Pararhizobium capsulatum DSM 1112: one gene and its partner. The protein of the gene in region 1 interacts with the protein of each later gene in a pairwise test. Links are inferred from orthologs where the notes say so. Each region holds a gene or a part of one and is shown on either strand. Other genes may lie near its edges.

Evidence for each region. Proteins that work in one complex are often made in the same cells at the same time.
Region 2: the proteins of QO002_RS01585 (region 1) and def interact in binary tests that used the Escherichia coli proteins (3 or more experiments, as listed by UniProt). The link is inferred for Pararhizobium capsulatum DSM 1112 from one-to-one orthologs.

The regions. Positions count from the first base shown.
Region 1 is NZ_JAUSVF010000001.1:336,228-344,522, reverse strand. What follows is about bases 685-3,579. They hold QO002_RS01585 (aspartate-semialdehyde dehydrogenase), read right to left. Parts: upstream 2,702-3,579; coding sequence 1,667-2,701; downstream 685-1,666. Other genes in these bases: QO002_RS01580 (alkaline phosphatase), read left to right, coding at 3,104-3,579; QO002_RS01590 (lytic murein transglycosylase), read right to left, coding at 685-1,457. Outside these bases: QO002_RS01595 (carbonic anhydrase), read left to right, coding at 1-566; more of QO002_RS01590, read right to left, coding at 636-684; more of QO002_RS01580, read left to right, coding at 3,580-4,861; QO002_RS01570 (ABC transporter ATP-binding protein), read left to right, coding at 5,427-6,116; QO002_RS01565 (ABC transporter permease), read left to right, coding at 6,113-7,363; QO002_RS01560 (MFS transporter), read left to right, coding at 7,554-8,295.
Region 2 is NZ_JAUSVF010000001.1:926,779-933,788, forward strand. The notes cover bases 1,379-4,228. They hold def (peptide deformylase), read left to right. Parts: upstream 1,379-2,466; coding sequence 2,467-2,991; downstream 2,992-4,228. Other genes in these bases: QO002_RS04360 (DNA recombination protein RmuC), read right to left, coding at 1,379-2,324; fmt (methionyl-tRNA formyltransferase), read left to right, coding at 3,085-4,020; truA (tRNA pseudouridine(38-40) synthase TruA), read left to right, coding at 4,020-4,228. In the rest of the region: QO002_RS04355 (ribokinase), read right to left, coding at 148-1,047; more of QO002_RS04360, read right to left, coding at 1,131-1,378; more of truA, read left to right, coding at 4,229-4,763; QO002_RS04380 (hypothetical protein), read right to left, coding at 4,773-5,369; dapE (succinyl-diaminopimelate desuccinylase), read right to left, coding at 5,356-6,549; QO002_RS04390 (DUF805 domain-containing protein), read right to left, coding at 6,691-7,010. UniProt on the Escherichia coli protein: Removes the formyl group from the N-terminal Met of newly synthesized proteins. Requires at least a dipeptide for an efficient rate of reaction. N-terminal L-methionine is a prerequisite for activity but the enzyme has broad specificity at other positions.

The sequences.
Region 1 (8,295 bases):
GCTACAAAGCCCTTGCGGAAACCGGTCAGCAGCCGAAGACGCTGGTCATTGCCTGTTGTGACAGCCGCGCCGCGCCAGAAACCATTTTCGATTCAGGGCCCGGTGAGCTGTTCGTGGTCCGCAATGTGGCCAACATGATGCCGCCCTATGAGCCGGATGGTCATTATCATTCGACGTCGGCAGCGTTGGAGTTCGCTGTCCAGGCGCTCAAGGTACGCGACATCGTCGTCATGGGCCACGGCCGGTGCGGTGGCATCAAGGCAGCGCTTGATCTCGACGCCGAACCGCTGTCGCCGGGTGATTTCATCGGTCGCTGGATGAATCTTTTGAAGCCAGCTGCCGAGCAGATCCAATCGAACAACATCATGACAGCCGGCGAGCGCCAGCGCGCGCTTGAGCGTGTATCGATCCGCCATTCTATCGCCAATCTGAGGACGTTTCCCTGCGTCCAAATCCTTGAGCAGCGGGGGAAACTCAATCTGCACGGAGCCTGGTTTGATATCTCCACCGGCGAACTGTGGGTCATGGATGCTGCCACCGGAGATTTTCGTCGCCCGGGCACGTGAGCGAGCTAAAATACAAAACGCCCGCTTCTCGGCGAAGCAGGCGTTTTTGGCTGTCGGCAGGATAGAGGATCAGCCGCCGTCGATCTGGGCACCCATGATGGCGATCGCCTGCTGGTAGACGCTTGCAGCGTTCCAGCCCTGGATGGCACCGAAGTTCGGCTCGCCCGGCTGATAACCGGCGCCCGGCTGCCAGCCATGGCCGCGCAGGAAGTTGGCCGTAGAGGCAAGTGCATCGGCCTTCGAGCGAACCATATCGATATGACCGCTGCCGTCACCATCGACGCCAAATTTCAGAACATTCGCCGGCAGGAACTGCGTCTGGCCGATTTCGCCGTGGGCGGCACCGCGGGCATCCGGGTTCAGGTTGCCGCGCTGGACGAGGTTGAGGGCTGCATAAAGTTGCTCGGTGAAATAATCAGAGCGGCGGCAGTCATAGGCGAGCGTGCTGACGGCCGAAAGCGTATGTTCCTTGCCCATGAAGCCGCCGAAGCCGGTTTCCATGCCCCATATGGCGATGAGCGGGCCGGCTGGGACGCCATATCGGCTTTCGATCGAGGCGAAGAGTCCGGCATTCTGCGCCTTCATCTTCTTGCCGCGCGAAACGATGGTCGGACCCCCGCGCTTCTGCAGGAACTGGTCGAGTGAAAGCTTGAAGCTCTTCTGGCCACGGTCGGCGCGGATCGTCGCCTTGTTGTAGTTGACGTTGGCGAAGGCTTTGCTGACAACCGAACTGCTGATTCCGTTTGCCGCGGCTTCCGCCTTGAAGTCCTGAACCCAGGCGTCAAAGCCTGCAGCATTGTTTCCGCATTGCGCCGCGGACGCCGATACCGGCATGAAGACGGTAGCAGCAATTGCCGCGAAACCCGCCAGAACGCACTTTGTGTTGTGCATGTAAAACCCCGTCATGGCCAAATTCAAATCATTCCCCGCAAGATGTCAGTCTTTGCGGTTTCTGTCACGCTCACTCGGTTACAACGTTTCACGTGAATCCGATCCATTGTTGCTGCCTGTTCAAGGCAGCGGATACCCTTACGGAAAACCCCGTCGTTCTTTTACGGAACAGACGGGGCTTTTATTGCCATACGCTTCACATTTTATGATCAGGCTGCCTGCTTCTTTGCCTTGATCAAACCGCGATTGACGAGAAGTTCGGCAATCTGGATGGCGTTGAGGGCAGCGCCCTTGCGCAGGTTGTCGGAAACAACCCAGATATTGAGGCCGTTTTCGACGGTTGCGTCTTCACGAATACGCGAAATGTAGGTTGCGTCTTCGCCGGCGCTTTCGTAAGGCGTGATGTAGCCGCCATTCTCATGCTTGTCGATGACGAGGCAACCCGGCGCTTCGCGCAAGATGTCGCGGGCCTGATCAGCCGTGATCTCGTTTTCGAATTCGATGTTGACCGATTCCGAATGGCCGATGAAGACGGGAACGCGAACTGCGGTGCAGGTCACCTTGATCTTCGGATCAAGCATCTTCTTGGTTTCGGCCAGAACCTTCCACTCTTCCTTCGTGTAGCCGTCTTCCATGAAGCTATCGATATGCGGAATGACGTTGAAGGCGATGCGCTTGGTGAACTTCTTCGATTCGATCGGATCGGCAACGAAGACCGCACGGGTCTGGTTGAAGAGCTCGTCCATGCCTTCCTTGCCGGCGCCGGAAACCGACTGGTAGGTCGAGACCACGACGCGCTTGATCTTGGCGAAGTCATGCAGCGGCTTCAACGCGACAACGAGCTGCGCCGTGGAGCAATTCGGGTTGGCGATGATGTTCTTCTTGGTGAATTGGGTAATGGCATCCGGGTTAACTTCCGGAACGATCAGCGGCACTTCGGAGTCGTAGCGCCAGGCGGACGAGTTGTCGATGACGACGCAACCCTGCGCAGCAATCTTCGGGGACCACTTGAGAGAGACGGCGCCCCCGGCGGACATCAGGCAAATGTCGGTGTCGGAAAAGTCATAGTTCTCAAGGTTCTTCACCTTCAGCGTCTTGTCACCGAACGAAACCTCGGTGCCCTGCGAGCGAGCTGAGGCGAGTGCCACCACTTCATCGGCGGGGAAGCCGCGCTCGGAGAGGATATTCAGCATTTCGCGGCCGACATTGCCGGTCGCACCTGCGACTGCGATCTTGAAACCCATTGTCTTGCTCTCTTTCTCTTCTCTCCGCGGGGGCTTTGGGAGAAACCCGCCGATCAAGGACGCGGGCTTCGTGTCCCCGGCCGTGCCGGGGAGAGAGCGGTGGGCCAGAGACGTCAGACAGTTTTCGTCGTCGTTTTGGCCGTAGTTTTGGAATTGCACAGGAAGAAACCATCCCGTTCGGCGTTCATGGCCGGGGCGATCTGCGCAGCGATGGAATATCCAAGACGGTGCATGAGGCGGTTTCCTTTGTGTTGTTGCTCTTAGTAAATTCCACGTAGGAGTCAAGGCATTTCAGGGTTCCGCGGCGCGTGCGTCGATCAAAACTTCAAATGAGTGTCACGTCGCTGTCATACCCTCAGCCTATTTCGGAGCCATCACTTGATGTCAGCGAAAGGGAAACACATGCGCACGATCCTCGCGGCACTTGCCGCCACGACCATCCTCGCCGGTGCTGCACAGGCAACGACCGTTTATCCCCTTGACCGTGCTACAATTCTCGCGGGTTCACCATTCGATTTCAAAGTCGAATTCGACAGTGTGGTGAAGCCGGAAGACGTCAAGGTCACCGTCAATGGCCAGGATTACAAGACTATCCTTGGCAAGGATGCAGAGTTTGTCGCCGAAGAGAAGGGCAAGGAAGACAAGATCCTTGGCTCTGCCCTTATCCTGCGCGGCCTGACCATCCCGACGGAAGGCGCCTACAAGGTTGAAGTCACCAGCGGCTCGGAAACGAAGGCCGTCACCTGGGACGTTTACAACACGGCAGCGACGCCCAAGGCGAAGAACGTCATCTTCATGCTTGGCGATGGCCTCTCCGTCGCGCATCGCACCGCTGCCCGCATCATGTCCAAGGGCATGACCGAAGGTAAGGCCAACGGCCGCCTTAACATGGACGACCTTGACCACATGGCCTTCATCGGCACGTCCTCGACCGAAGCGGTCGCGACCGACAGCGCCAACACCATGTCGGCCTACATGACCGGCCACAAGACGGCCGTCAATGCGCTTGGCGTCTATGCGGACCGCACGCCCGACAGCTTCGACGACCCGAAGGTTGAAACCATTGCGGAAGCTCTTCGCCGTCAGACGAAGAAGTCGATCGGGATCGTCACGACATCGGAACTGCAGGACGCGACGCCCGCTGCCGTCGTTTCCCACACCCGCAAACGCGCCGACAAGCCGGAAATCACCGGGATGATGTTTGACATCAAGCCGGACGTCGTTCTCGGCGGCGGTTCCGCCTACTTCCTCGGCAAGGACACTCCCGGTTCCAAGCGCAAGGACGACAAGGACTACGTCAAACTCTTCCAGGAAGCCGGCTACACGCTCGCCACCAGCAAGAGCGAACTTGAGACCGCCAGTGGCACCAATACCGGCAAGATCCTCGGTCTGTTCCACACAGGTAACATGGATGCGATGCTCGATCGCGGCTTCCTGAAGAAGGGCACCGTCGACAAGTTCCCGGATCAGCCCGGCCTGGTTGACATGACGAAAACCGCCCTCGACCAGCTTTCGAAAAACCCGGACGGTTTCTTCCTGATGGTTGAAGCCGCCAATATCGACAAGATGTCCCACCCGCTGGACTGGGATCGCGCCGTCGTCGAAACCATCGAATTCGACAAGGCGATCGGCGTCGCTCGCGAATTCGCGGCCAAGCACCCGGATACGCTCATCGTCGTCACAGGCGACCACACCCACGGCGTTTCGATCCTCGGCACTGTTGATGACGAGAAGCCTGGTACCGACATGCGCGAAAAGGTCGGCACCTACGCCGCTGCCGGCTTCCCGAACTACACGGATGAGAACGGCGACGGCTATCCGGACAAGATCGATGTGACGCGCCGCCTGTTCCTCAACGCCAACAACGGCCCCGATCACTACGAGACCTTCCGTCCGAAGCTCGATGGCCCGTTCGTTCCGGCGATCCAGAACGAAAAGAAAGAATATATTGCCAACGAAGAGTACAAGACCGTGCCCGGCGCGGTCTTTGTCGAGGGCAACATCCCGCGTGAAGGCGACTCGGGCGTTCACGCGGTTGATGACGTCGTCCTGCAGTCAACCGGCCCGGGGTCGGAAGGCTTCAAGGGCTATATGGAACAGAGCGATGTCTACCATGTACTGGCCGATGCTTTCGCTCTCGGCGCCAAGCAGACGAACTGAGCCGCGATGCTGCGATCCGGCGAACCCTTGCGGTTCGCCGGATATTCTTTTCAGATGGTCACCTTCGATCGTGACCAGACGGAGATGAAGCCATGAATTCGATTTCTTCCCGTTTGCGCAGCCGTCGCGAGGCGCTTGGCCTCTTTGCGGCGCTGCCGCTCCTGTTTTCGAGCAGGCTGACCTGGGCGTCTTCCACCATCAGCTTCGACGAGTTCTACGGGAAATTCGGCGTTCTCGGCCTTGAATTTTCCGACAAGATAAAATCGCTGGCGGGACAAAATGTGTCCATGCGCGGCTTCATGGCGCCGCCCCTGAAGGCGGAGGCGGCCTTTTTTGTCTCACCGAAATCCCGATGTCGCTTTGCCCGTTCTGCTCGTCCGATGCCGACTGGCCGGACAATATTGTCGTCGTCTACCTCGATGAAAAGCAGACCTTCGTGCAGCCTTCCCAGACGATCGAGGTGGAGGGAACCCTTGAATACGGTTCCTGGACGGATCCGGAGACGGGTTTCGTCAGCCTGTTGCGTCTGCGCGGCGCCCAGTACGCGACTGTTTGAGCGTTCAGAATGCTTTCACTGAACGTTGATGCCGTCACTGTCCGTTATCCGGGCCTGTCCTCGCCTGTCCTCGACGTACCATCTCTTTTCATAGCCCCGGGCAGCCGGGTCGTGATCACCGGGGCATCGGGATCGGGAAAGAGCACGCTCGTCAATATCATGACCGGTCTTGAGCGTGTCCGTGACGGGTACGTGCGCTGGGGTGACACCGATATCGCTGTTCTTTCCGAGCGTGCGAGAGATCGCTGGCGAGGCATGAATATCGGCTTGTTCATGCAGGATTTTCATCTCTTTCCAGGTCTCTCCGCCTTCGACAACGTCATGTTGCCGGCGCGACTGTCGCGGGCTGCAAAGAAGGATGATGAAATCCGGGCAAAGTCCCTTCTGCACGAGGTCGGCCTCCAAAGACCGGAGCAATCTGTGGAGACCATGTCGCGCGGTGAGATGCAGCGCGTTGCCATCGCACGCGCTCTGCTGCGACGCCCCTCCATTTTGATCGCCGACGAGCCCACGGCAAGTCTCGATACGGATAGCGCAGATGCTGTCGCGCATTTGCTGCTCGCCCTGTCGCTTGCCGAAGGAAGCACATTGATCGTGGTTTCTCACGATCCGCGACTGACACGTCAGCTCGACCGATGCCTGACATTGGTCGCCGGAAGAATTGCGAGCGACAGTTCGGTTGAGGGGAAAGTGGCATGACCGGCTTTATTCTTGCCGATCTGCGTCGCCTCTGGGCCGGATCACTCGTCGTCGTGCTTCTGATTGCCTTTGCGACGGCCCTGGGCGTCGCGGTGACCCTGCAGGAGCGCTCCTTGCGGCTTGGCAGCGCGCGCGCAGCCGACCATTTCGATCTCGTCGTCGGTGCTCCGGGAAGCGAGACCCAGCTCGTCCTGTCTTCCGTCTTTCTGCAGGCGTCCCCACTGCCGCTTCTGCCGGGTGCGACACTGGCTAAACTGACCTACGATCCAAGAGTTGCCTGGGCAGCTCCCGTCGGTTTGGGAGACTCATTTTCCGGCTATCCCATCGTCGGCACTGCAACGGTCTTGATTTCGGAGCTTTCTTCCATCGACGAAGGACGGATGTTCCGGACTGCCGGCGAGGCGGTCGTCGGCGCCGCCGTCGATTTGCCCATGGGCTACGGCGTCAAGCCGATGCACGGCTCGGCCTATGAAGGCGGAGAGACCCATACGGAATTGTCGTACAGCATCGTCGGGCGCATGAAGCCCACCGGCACCGCGTGGGACAAGGCGATCCTCGTCCCCATCCAGTCGGTGTGGGCGCTTCACGGGCTTGGCGAGCATGACCAACGTGAGGGCGACCACGACGCTGCGCACGGCGAAGAGGAAGCTGCCCACGCCCATGCCCATGTCGATCCGCAATCGCCGGTGTCGGAAAACTGGGATCGGGACGCACCCGGATTGCCGGCAATCCTTGTCAAACCGAAGTCCATCGCCGATGCCTACAAGTTGCGACAGGAATATCGGGGGGGTGGCACGCTCGCTGTTTTTCCTGGTGAGGTTCTGACCGCGCTTTATACGACGCTTGGAGATGCGAAGAAGGTCCTTTCGGCAGTTGCGATCGGCGCGCAGGTCCTGGTCGCTGCGGCGGTTCTTCTGGTTACGGTCGTTCACATCGGTCAACGCAGGCGTCAGATCGGGGCCTTGCGCGCGCTCGGTGCGCCGCAGTCGGCAGTCTTCTCCATTGTCTGGCTTGAGCTTTTCGTGCTGAACGCGATCGGCATCCTTCTCGGCTTCGGCATTGGTTATTTCGCTGCAAAACTGCTTTCGGCCTTGTTTGCAGGGCAAAGCGGGATCACCCTCCCCGTTGCCTTCGCGCAAATCGATCTCGTCAACGCCGGTGCCATACTGTTGTTTGCCGCCATTCTGGCGGTGGTCCCCGCGGTCATTGCCTATCGGCAATCCCCAGCACAGGCCCTGCGAAGCTGAAGGCTCTTGTCGCCCGTTTACCGTAATCATGCCCTTGATATTATACTAAAGTCATAAGCCGAAAGCACTATTAGCGGGATTGGACTTTTCTGCCATCCTGCTCCGGTGGTGCATTTCGTTCGCGACCAGGGAGGGTTGCGAACATCGGGGGTGCGCTCCAACGCCGGTTTCTGAGTGGAGGACTATCGAAATGGCAAATGTAGCGACCGTGGGCGGTGAAAAGGCCGGCCCCATGACAGCAGAGCAAAAGAAGGTGATTTTCGCCTCCTCGCTCGGCACGATCTTCGAGTGGTACGATTTCTATCTCTATGGGTCACTGGCCGTCTATATCGGCGCGACCTTCTTCAGTTCGTATCCCGAAACCACCCGCAACATCTTCGCCTTGCTTGCCTTCGCGGCAGGCTTCCTCGTTCGTCCGTTCGGTGCACTTGTGTTCGGGCGTCTCGGCGATCTCGTCGGCCGCAAATATACCTTCCTCGTCACCATCCTGATCATGGGTCTATCGACCTTCCTCGTCGGCATCCTGCCCGGCGCGGCGTCGATCGGCATTGCCGCTCCAATTCTCCTGATTGCGCTGCGCATGCTGCAGGGTCTGGCGCTCGGTGGTGAATATGGCGGTGCTGCGACCTACGTGGCCGAGCACGCGCCCCAGGGTAAACGAGGTTATTTCACCTCATGGATCCAGACCACGGCGACGCTCGGTCTCTTCCTGTCGCTGGTGGTTATCGTTGCTGTTCAGATGATCTTGGGCAAGGAAGCATTCGCCGCCTGGGGCTGGCGCATTCCGTTCCTGCTCTCCTGCATCTTGCTCGGCGTTTCCGTCTGGATTCGCTTGAAGATGAATGAATCACCCGCTTTCAAGAAGATGAAGGAAGAAGGCAAGGGCTCCAAGGCGCCGTTGACCGAAGCCTTCGGTCAGTGGAAGAACGCAA
Region 2 (7,010 bases), 590 kb from region 1 along the record:
GCTGGAAGTTTATTAAAATTAGAACAACGTAAAAACCGAAAAGTTTGGTTTAAAAGGCGTTTTGGCCTTTCTGCCGCTTTGCGACACTCTTTGTCCCGATGGCGGACAACGAGGCAAGCGCATCGCTATTTGCGGTTGTTTACCGTCTCAGACGCGGGCATCCACGTCCTTGGCAAGGGGGATCGCCGGTTGGGCGCCGGGCTTCAGACAGGCAAGAGACCCGGCAACAGCTGCGCGGCGCAGGGCCGTCTCGAACGCCAGACCGGCATCAAGACCGGCTGCCAGATAACCGCAGAAGGTGTCGCCTGCACCCACGGTATCCACCGGTTCGATTTTCAGGCCATCGGCACGGTAAAGCGTGCCATCCCTGAGGGCGACGACACCCTCGGCACCGAGCGTGACGATAATGGTCTGCCCGGTTTCACCCTGCAGCCTTCGCATTTCCTCAATGCGTTCGTCAGCAGACAGGCCGCTCTTTTCCGCAAGCAGTTCGAATTCGGTTTCGTTGGCAATAACGATATCGGCCATTCGTCCGAGACGCGCCGCATCAGCCGTCAGAGGCGCGATGTTGATCAGGGACCGGATACCGGCTTGACGGGCAGCGATGAGTGCCGTCTCGATCGCGGATGGGGGGACTTCGAGCTGCAGGACCAGCGTGTCGTTGGCGGACATCGCTGCGACGGCGGCACGGCCATCTTCGTCGCTGACCTTGCCGTTGGCGCCGGCCACGACGACGATGACGTTTTCACCATCTCCGCCGACGAGAATATGGGCGGTGCCGGTGGCCTCATCCACGGTCCTGGTCGCCGAAAGGTCGGTTCCGGCTTCCTTCATCAGCACCAGCGCATCTGCCGCGAAAGCGTCTGAGCCGACGGCGCCGGCCATGCGCACCTTGGCGCCGGCACGCGTGGCAGCGAGAGCCTGATTGGCACCCTTGCCACCGGCCGCAGTAGAAAAGCTGGTGCCGGCCACGGTCTCGCCGGGTTTCGGCAGGCGCGGGGTGGTGGCAATCAGGTCCATGTTGATGGAACCGAACACAGTGATCATGAAAGCCTCCCCGGCCGTGTTGATACGGCACCATCAGGCACCGTTTTCGCTCAGTGATTTTGGCCGGACACTGCCCGAGAGCATCAGTCCTCGTCAACCACCTTCAGCTTCAACTGGCCGAAACGATTTTCCGCCGTTCGCGACTCGGGGGCGGAGGACGCAGGTTTGCTGTCGAGTTCCAGGGCTTCGATACGGGCGCCGCGGCGCTTCAACTTGTCGGAGGAGACAAGAATGTCGTCCACGTCCTTCTGCGCCGAGGTGAAGTGACCATGCAACTTGCGAATGCGTTCGTCCAGGCGACCGAGATCCTCCATCAGCCTGATGACTTCACCCTGGATCAGATGGGCCTGCTCACGCATCCGGGCATCGCGCAGGATCGACTGGATCACCTGGATCGACAGCAGCAGAAGCGAGGGCGAAACGATGACGATGCGGGCGCGGTGCGCCTTCTGCACGATGGCCTCGAAATGCTCGTGGATTTCGGCAAAGATCGATTCGGAAGGCACGAAGAGAAAGGCCGTTTCCTGCGTTTCTCCTGCGATCAGATACTTGCCGGCGATATCGCGGACATGCACCTCCATGTCTCGGCGAAACTGCAGGCCGGCCTGCCGCGCCGCCTCAGTGTCGCTCCCGGCGTTGCGGATGGCATTCCAGCTTTCCAGCGGAAACTTGGCATCGACCACAAGCACGGGCTGACCGTTCGGCATGCGGATGGTGCAATCCGGTCGCGAACTGTTCGAAAGCGTCGGCTGGAAGGTATAGGCGCCCATTGGCAGGCCGTCGGCGATGATGGTCTCCATGCGAGACTGGCCAAAGGCGCCGCGCGTCTGCTTGTTGGAGAGGATATGCTGCAGCCCGGCCATGTCCTTGGCCAGCGACTGGATATTGTTCTGCGCCGTGTCGATCACGGCCAGTCGCTCCTGCAGCCGGCGCAGATTTTCGTGGGTCGCCTTCGTCTGCTCGGTGATCGACACGCCGAGACGATGGGTCATGCCATCGATGCGCTGGTTGATCGATTGGTTGAGTTCGGATTGCCGGGTGCCGAAAACCTCGGTCATCGCCGCGATCCGGCCTTGCATTTCCGTTTGTGCCGCGACGAGTGTCGCCATTCGCTCGTCCGCTTCGCGCGCCCGCCGCCGTTCGCGGCGCGCGCTGAAAACGATGCTGAGGACGAGCCCTGCCAGCAGGATCGCCCCCGCGGCAAGCAGGAGATCAGGCCCGATCGGATAGGTGCCGAGGATGAAAACTGGATTGTCGGTGCTGAAGATCGAATTCATGGCGCAAAACTAGCAGGTTTTTCGATTGTTTCCAGATCAAAACAAGAACATTGCCGCCAGTCCAGCATTCGCAGTGCGTTGATGGCCAAAAATTCTTCGCAGGGAGAATTCCATCCGTCTTCAAGATCGGTTATGGGAGCCAATGACCATTAAGCCGCTCATTATTCTTCCCGATCCGGTTCTTCGCGAGCTTTCCAAGCCCGTCGAAACCGTCAATGATGACATTCGCCGCCTGGCAGATGACATGCTGGACACGATGTATGATGCGCCGGGCATCGGCCTTGCCGCCATTCAGATCGGCGTTCCCAGACGCATACTGGTGATCGATGTTTCCAAGGATGGTGAAGAGAAGCAGCCATTGGTGTTCATCAATCCCGAGATTGTCCGCTCAGCCGAGGAGCGCTCGGTCTACGAAGAGGGCTGCCTGTCGATCCCGGACTACTACGCGGAAGTCGAGCGCCCGGCGGAAATCACGGTCAATTTTCTCGATCGCGATGGAAAGGCCCACACCGTCGAAGCCGACGGCCTGCTTGCCACCTGCCTGCAGCATGAGATCGATCATCTGAACGGCCTGCTGTTCATCGATTATATCTCCAAGCTGAAACGTGAGATGGTGATCCGCAAGTTCACCAAGGCAGCCAAGGTCCGCGGCGCCAAGGCGATCTGAGCGCGCCGGACACTATCGGCGGGCCAATCCTGCGCCGCCGAGGCGGCGGTTCAAGACCCTTGACGGGTTTCTTCCTTCACAAGGAACTATGCCGTGTCGCTTCGTATCGTCTTCATGGGAACACCTGAATTTTCAGTGCCGACGCTTTCGGTGCTGGCCCAAGCCGGCCACAGGATTGTTTCGGTCTACACCCAGCCGCCGCGGCCGGGTGGCCGTCGTGGTCTCGATCTTCAGAAGTCACCGGTGCATCAGGCCGCTGAACTGCTCGGCATTCCGGTGCGAACGCCACTCAATTTCAAGAATGAAGCTGATCGCGAGGAGTTTCGCGCTCTTGACGCCGATGTTGCCGTCGTCGTCGCCTATGGTCTTCTGCTGCCCGAAGCGATCCTGAACGGAACACGGCTCGGTTGCTACAACGGCCACGCCTCGCTTTTGCCGCGCTGGCGCGGTGCAGCGCCGATCCAGCGGGCGATCATGGCGGGCGATCATGAGACCGGCATGATGGTCATGAAGATAGATGTCGGCCTCGATACCGGACCGGTCGCGATGACCAAGGCAGTGGCTATCGGGCCGGAGATGACGGCCGGTGAACTTCACGACAAGCTGATGCTGGCCGGGGCGAGCCTGATGCGTGACGCGATGGACAAGCTGGAAGCCGGCGATCTGCCGCTGACGCCGCAGCCGGACGAAGGTGCGCTGTATGCGGCCAAGATATCGAAGGCGGAGACCCGCATCGATTTTTCCAGGCCGGCTCAGGAGGTGCACAACCATATTCGCGGGCTTTCCCCCTTTCCCGGCGCATGGTTCGAGGCCGATATCGGCGGCAAGGCAGAGCGGATCAAGGTGCTGTCCTCGGTTGTCGAGACGGCAGGTGGCGTGGCGGGAACCGTGCTTTTCGACGACCTGACGATTGCCTGCGGCGAGGGATCGGTCAGGCTCACCCGGCTGCAGAAGGCGGGTGGCAAGGTGCTTGGGGCGGAAGAGTTCCGGCGTGGTACGCCGATCGCTGCCGGCACAAGGCTTGCCTGATGCCCCGTTTTCGTCTGCTCATCGAATATGACGGTTCGGCCTATGTCGGCTGGCAGCGGCAGGACAACGGTCCGTCGATACAGGGCGCCATTGAAAAGGCGATCCTCGGCCTGACCGGTGAGACCGTATCCATCCGTGGCGCCGGGCGCACCGATTCAGGCGTCCACGCCCGTGGACAGGTCGCAAATGTGGATTTGCAGCGCGGCTGGAAGGGCGAGACGCTGCGCAACGCGCTCAATGCCCATCTCGGCCAGAATGGCGAACAGGTGTCGATCCTCGACGCGGCGGAAGTATCACCCGAATTCGACGCGCGCTTCTCTGCTTTACGGCGGCATTATCTCTACCGGATCATCTGCCGACGCGCGCCATTGGCGCTTGAGGCCCGGCGTGCCTGGTGGGTGGTGAAGCCGCTTGATCACGAGGCAATGCACGAAGCCGCCCAGATGCTGGTCGGAAAGCATGACTTCACGACATTCCGGTCGGCCCATTGCCAGGCCAACAGTCCGGTGCGCACAATCGATCGGCTGGATGTTACGCGCGACGGCGAGATCATCGAGATCAGGGCGACCGCGCAAAGCTTCCTTCACAACCAGATCCGCTCTTTTGCCGGCACCTTGAAACTGGCCGGGGAGGGCAAGTGGACGCCTGAGGATGTGCGTACGGCTCTTGAAGCGAAAGACCGCAAGGCCTGCGGCCCGGTGGCGCCGCCGGACGGGCTCTATTTCATGCAGGTGGATTACTAACCGTCAGGCTCAGCCCGGAAACAGGCCAAGCGCTCGCTGCATCAGTTCACCGATAATCAGCGATGGCAGGATGGAAAGTGTTGTCAGAGCGAATGCCAGCAGCGCATGCGGGCTGGCGATCGTCTTTATCAGCCGGAAGACTGCGGCAAAGGAAACGACCAGCGTCACCAAGGACAGCAAGGCTGTCAGCCCTTCACTGCCGGGAATGACCAGACGGATCGCGGCGGGAACGGCCATGGCGTAAAAGATAGGCAACGAAATCCAGTTCGAAGTCACGATCACATCAGCCAAGATCTCGCTATAGGCGAGCGGCCTGGCAAGCACCGCGATCAGGGCCAGTGGCAGGACCCAGGCGGAAAGATCGATCAGGAAGAGCTTCAGAATGAACGTCAGCCCCGCAGGTGTCCCTTGCGGCATGTTCGCCAGATAATAGAGCCGCCACGCTCCCCAGCTTACCGCCATTGCAGGAAGGCACCACAGGATGGATGCAAAGGAGCGCCAGACGCCGATGGCCGAGAGATCGAGATAGTCGAAGCCGCGTTTGTCGCCGCTGAGCAGCAGCCAGATACCCTTCAGATAGGTGCCGATCTCCTCAAGCTGCGGCATTGCCAAACCAGCGGTCGATAAAGGTTTCGTAGATCTGTGTCAGCGTTTCCAGATCGGAGACGGAGACGCGCTCATCCACCATATGCATGGTTTGACCGACAGGCCCGAACTCGACGACCGGGCAATGATCCTTGATGAAGCGGGCGTCGGAGGTGCCGCCGGTGGTGGAGAGTTTTGGCCGGCGCCCGACGACGGCCTCAACGGCATCTGACAGCGATGAAATCAGCGCCTCGTTGTGGGTGAGAAACACATGGCTCGGCCGTTCGCTCCAGACGATATCGTATTTTACCGGCTCCCGGCCGGCGCGCAGCGGGCTTTCCTGTGCGGCGCGGTCGAGCCGTGCCAGGATTTCAGACTGCAGGCTTTCCACGCTCCACGTGTCGTTGAAGCGGATGTTGAAGCTTGCCGTCGCACGGGCGGGAATGACGTTGACCGCGCTATTGGCGACGTCGATCGTCGTGACTTCGAGATTGGACGGCTGGAAATTGTCGGTGCCGGCATCGAAGGGCGGGTGCATCAGAGCGCTGGTGAGGGCCAGCACGCCGCGCACCGGATTGTCGGCCAGATGCGGATAGGCGGCATGCCCCTGTACGCCATGAACGGTGATCTTGCCCGAGAGAGAGCCGCGGCGACCGATCTTGATCATGTCGCCCAGTTGATCCGGGTTGGTCGGCTCGCCCACAAGGCAGGCATCCCAGCGCTCGCCCTTGTCAGCGGCCCATTCCAGCAGCTTTGTCGTGCCGTTGATCGCCGGCCCTTCCTCGTCGCCGGTAATCAGGAAGGAGATGGAACCCTTCGGTGCACCGTTCTTTTCGATGTGGCGCGCGACGGCAGCAACAAAGCAGGCGATCCCACCCTTCATATCGACCGCGCCGCGGCCATACATTTCGCCGTCGGCGATATCTGCGGCAAAGGGCGGACGTGACCAGTCAGCCTCGTTGCCAACCGGCACGACATCGGTATGACCGGCAAACAGAAGATGAGGACCATCATTGCCGAGACGCGCGTAGAGGTTTTCAATATCCGGGGTGTTCTCATCCTTCGCCATCACCCGATCGATCTTGAAACCGAGCGGAGCGAGCATAGCATCCAGCGCAGAAAGCGCGCCGCCTTCCGCAGGCGTAACGGACGGGCAGCGGATGAGCGTGGCGAGATTGGCGATAGGGTCAGTGGAGGACATTGCTGAAGCCTGTTGTTTTTCGCCGAATGTTTAGCCCATCCCCGTCGGCCTGTCACCGTCCTGCAGGCGTTCTGCCCTTATCCATGCCTGGGACAAATTGCCGTCGCTGCCGTAAGGAAGAAATGCGAAAAGCAAAAAAGCTCAGAGCGTTCCGGAAGGTTCGTTCGTGCGGGCGCCATATTCGTTTGCCTCCGCCTGTCCCGGCCAGAAACAGAGTGCAAGGAACATCAACGGGCTGACCACCGGCAGGAAGATAAAAAGCGCCAGCATGCCCGACTGCCCGATATCGTGCAGCCGCTTGATGGTGATCAGGAAGGTGGATGCCGTGGCGGCAACGCCGACGATAACGCTCAGCACCAACCAGATCATCAATGCGCCCTGGTTGTTTTCATTCGCCAGGATCCGCGCCATGGCAAAGCTGAGGATCACCAGCCAGAACAGCCAGCCCAGAATATAGGGTT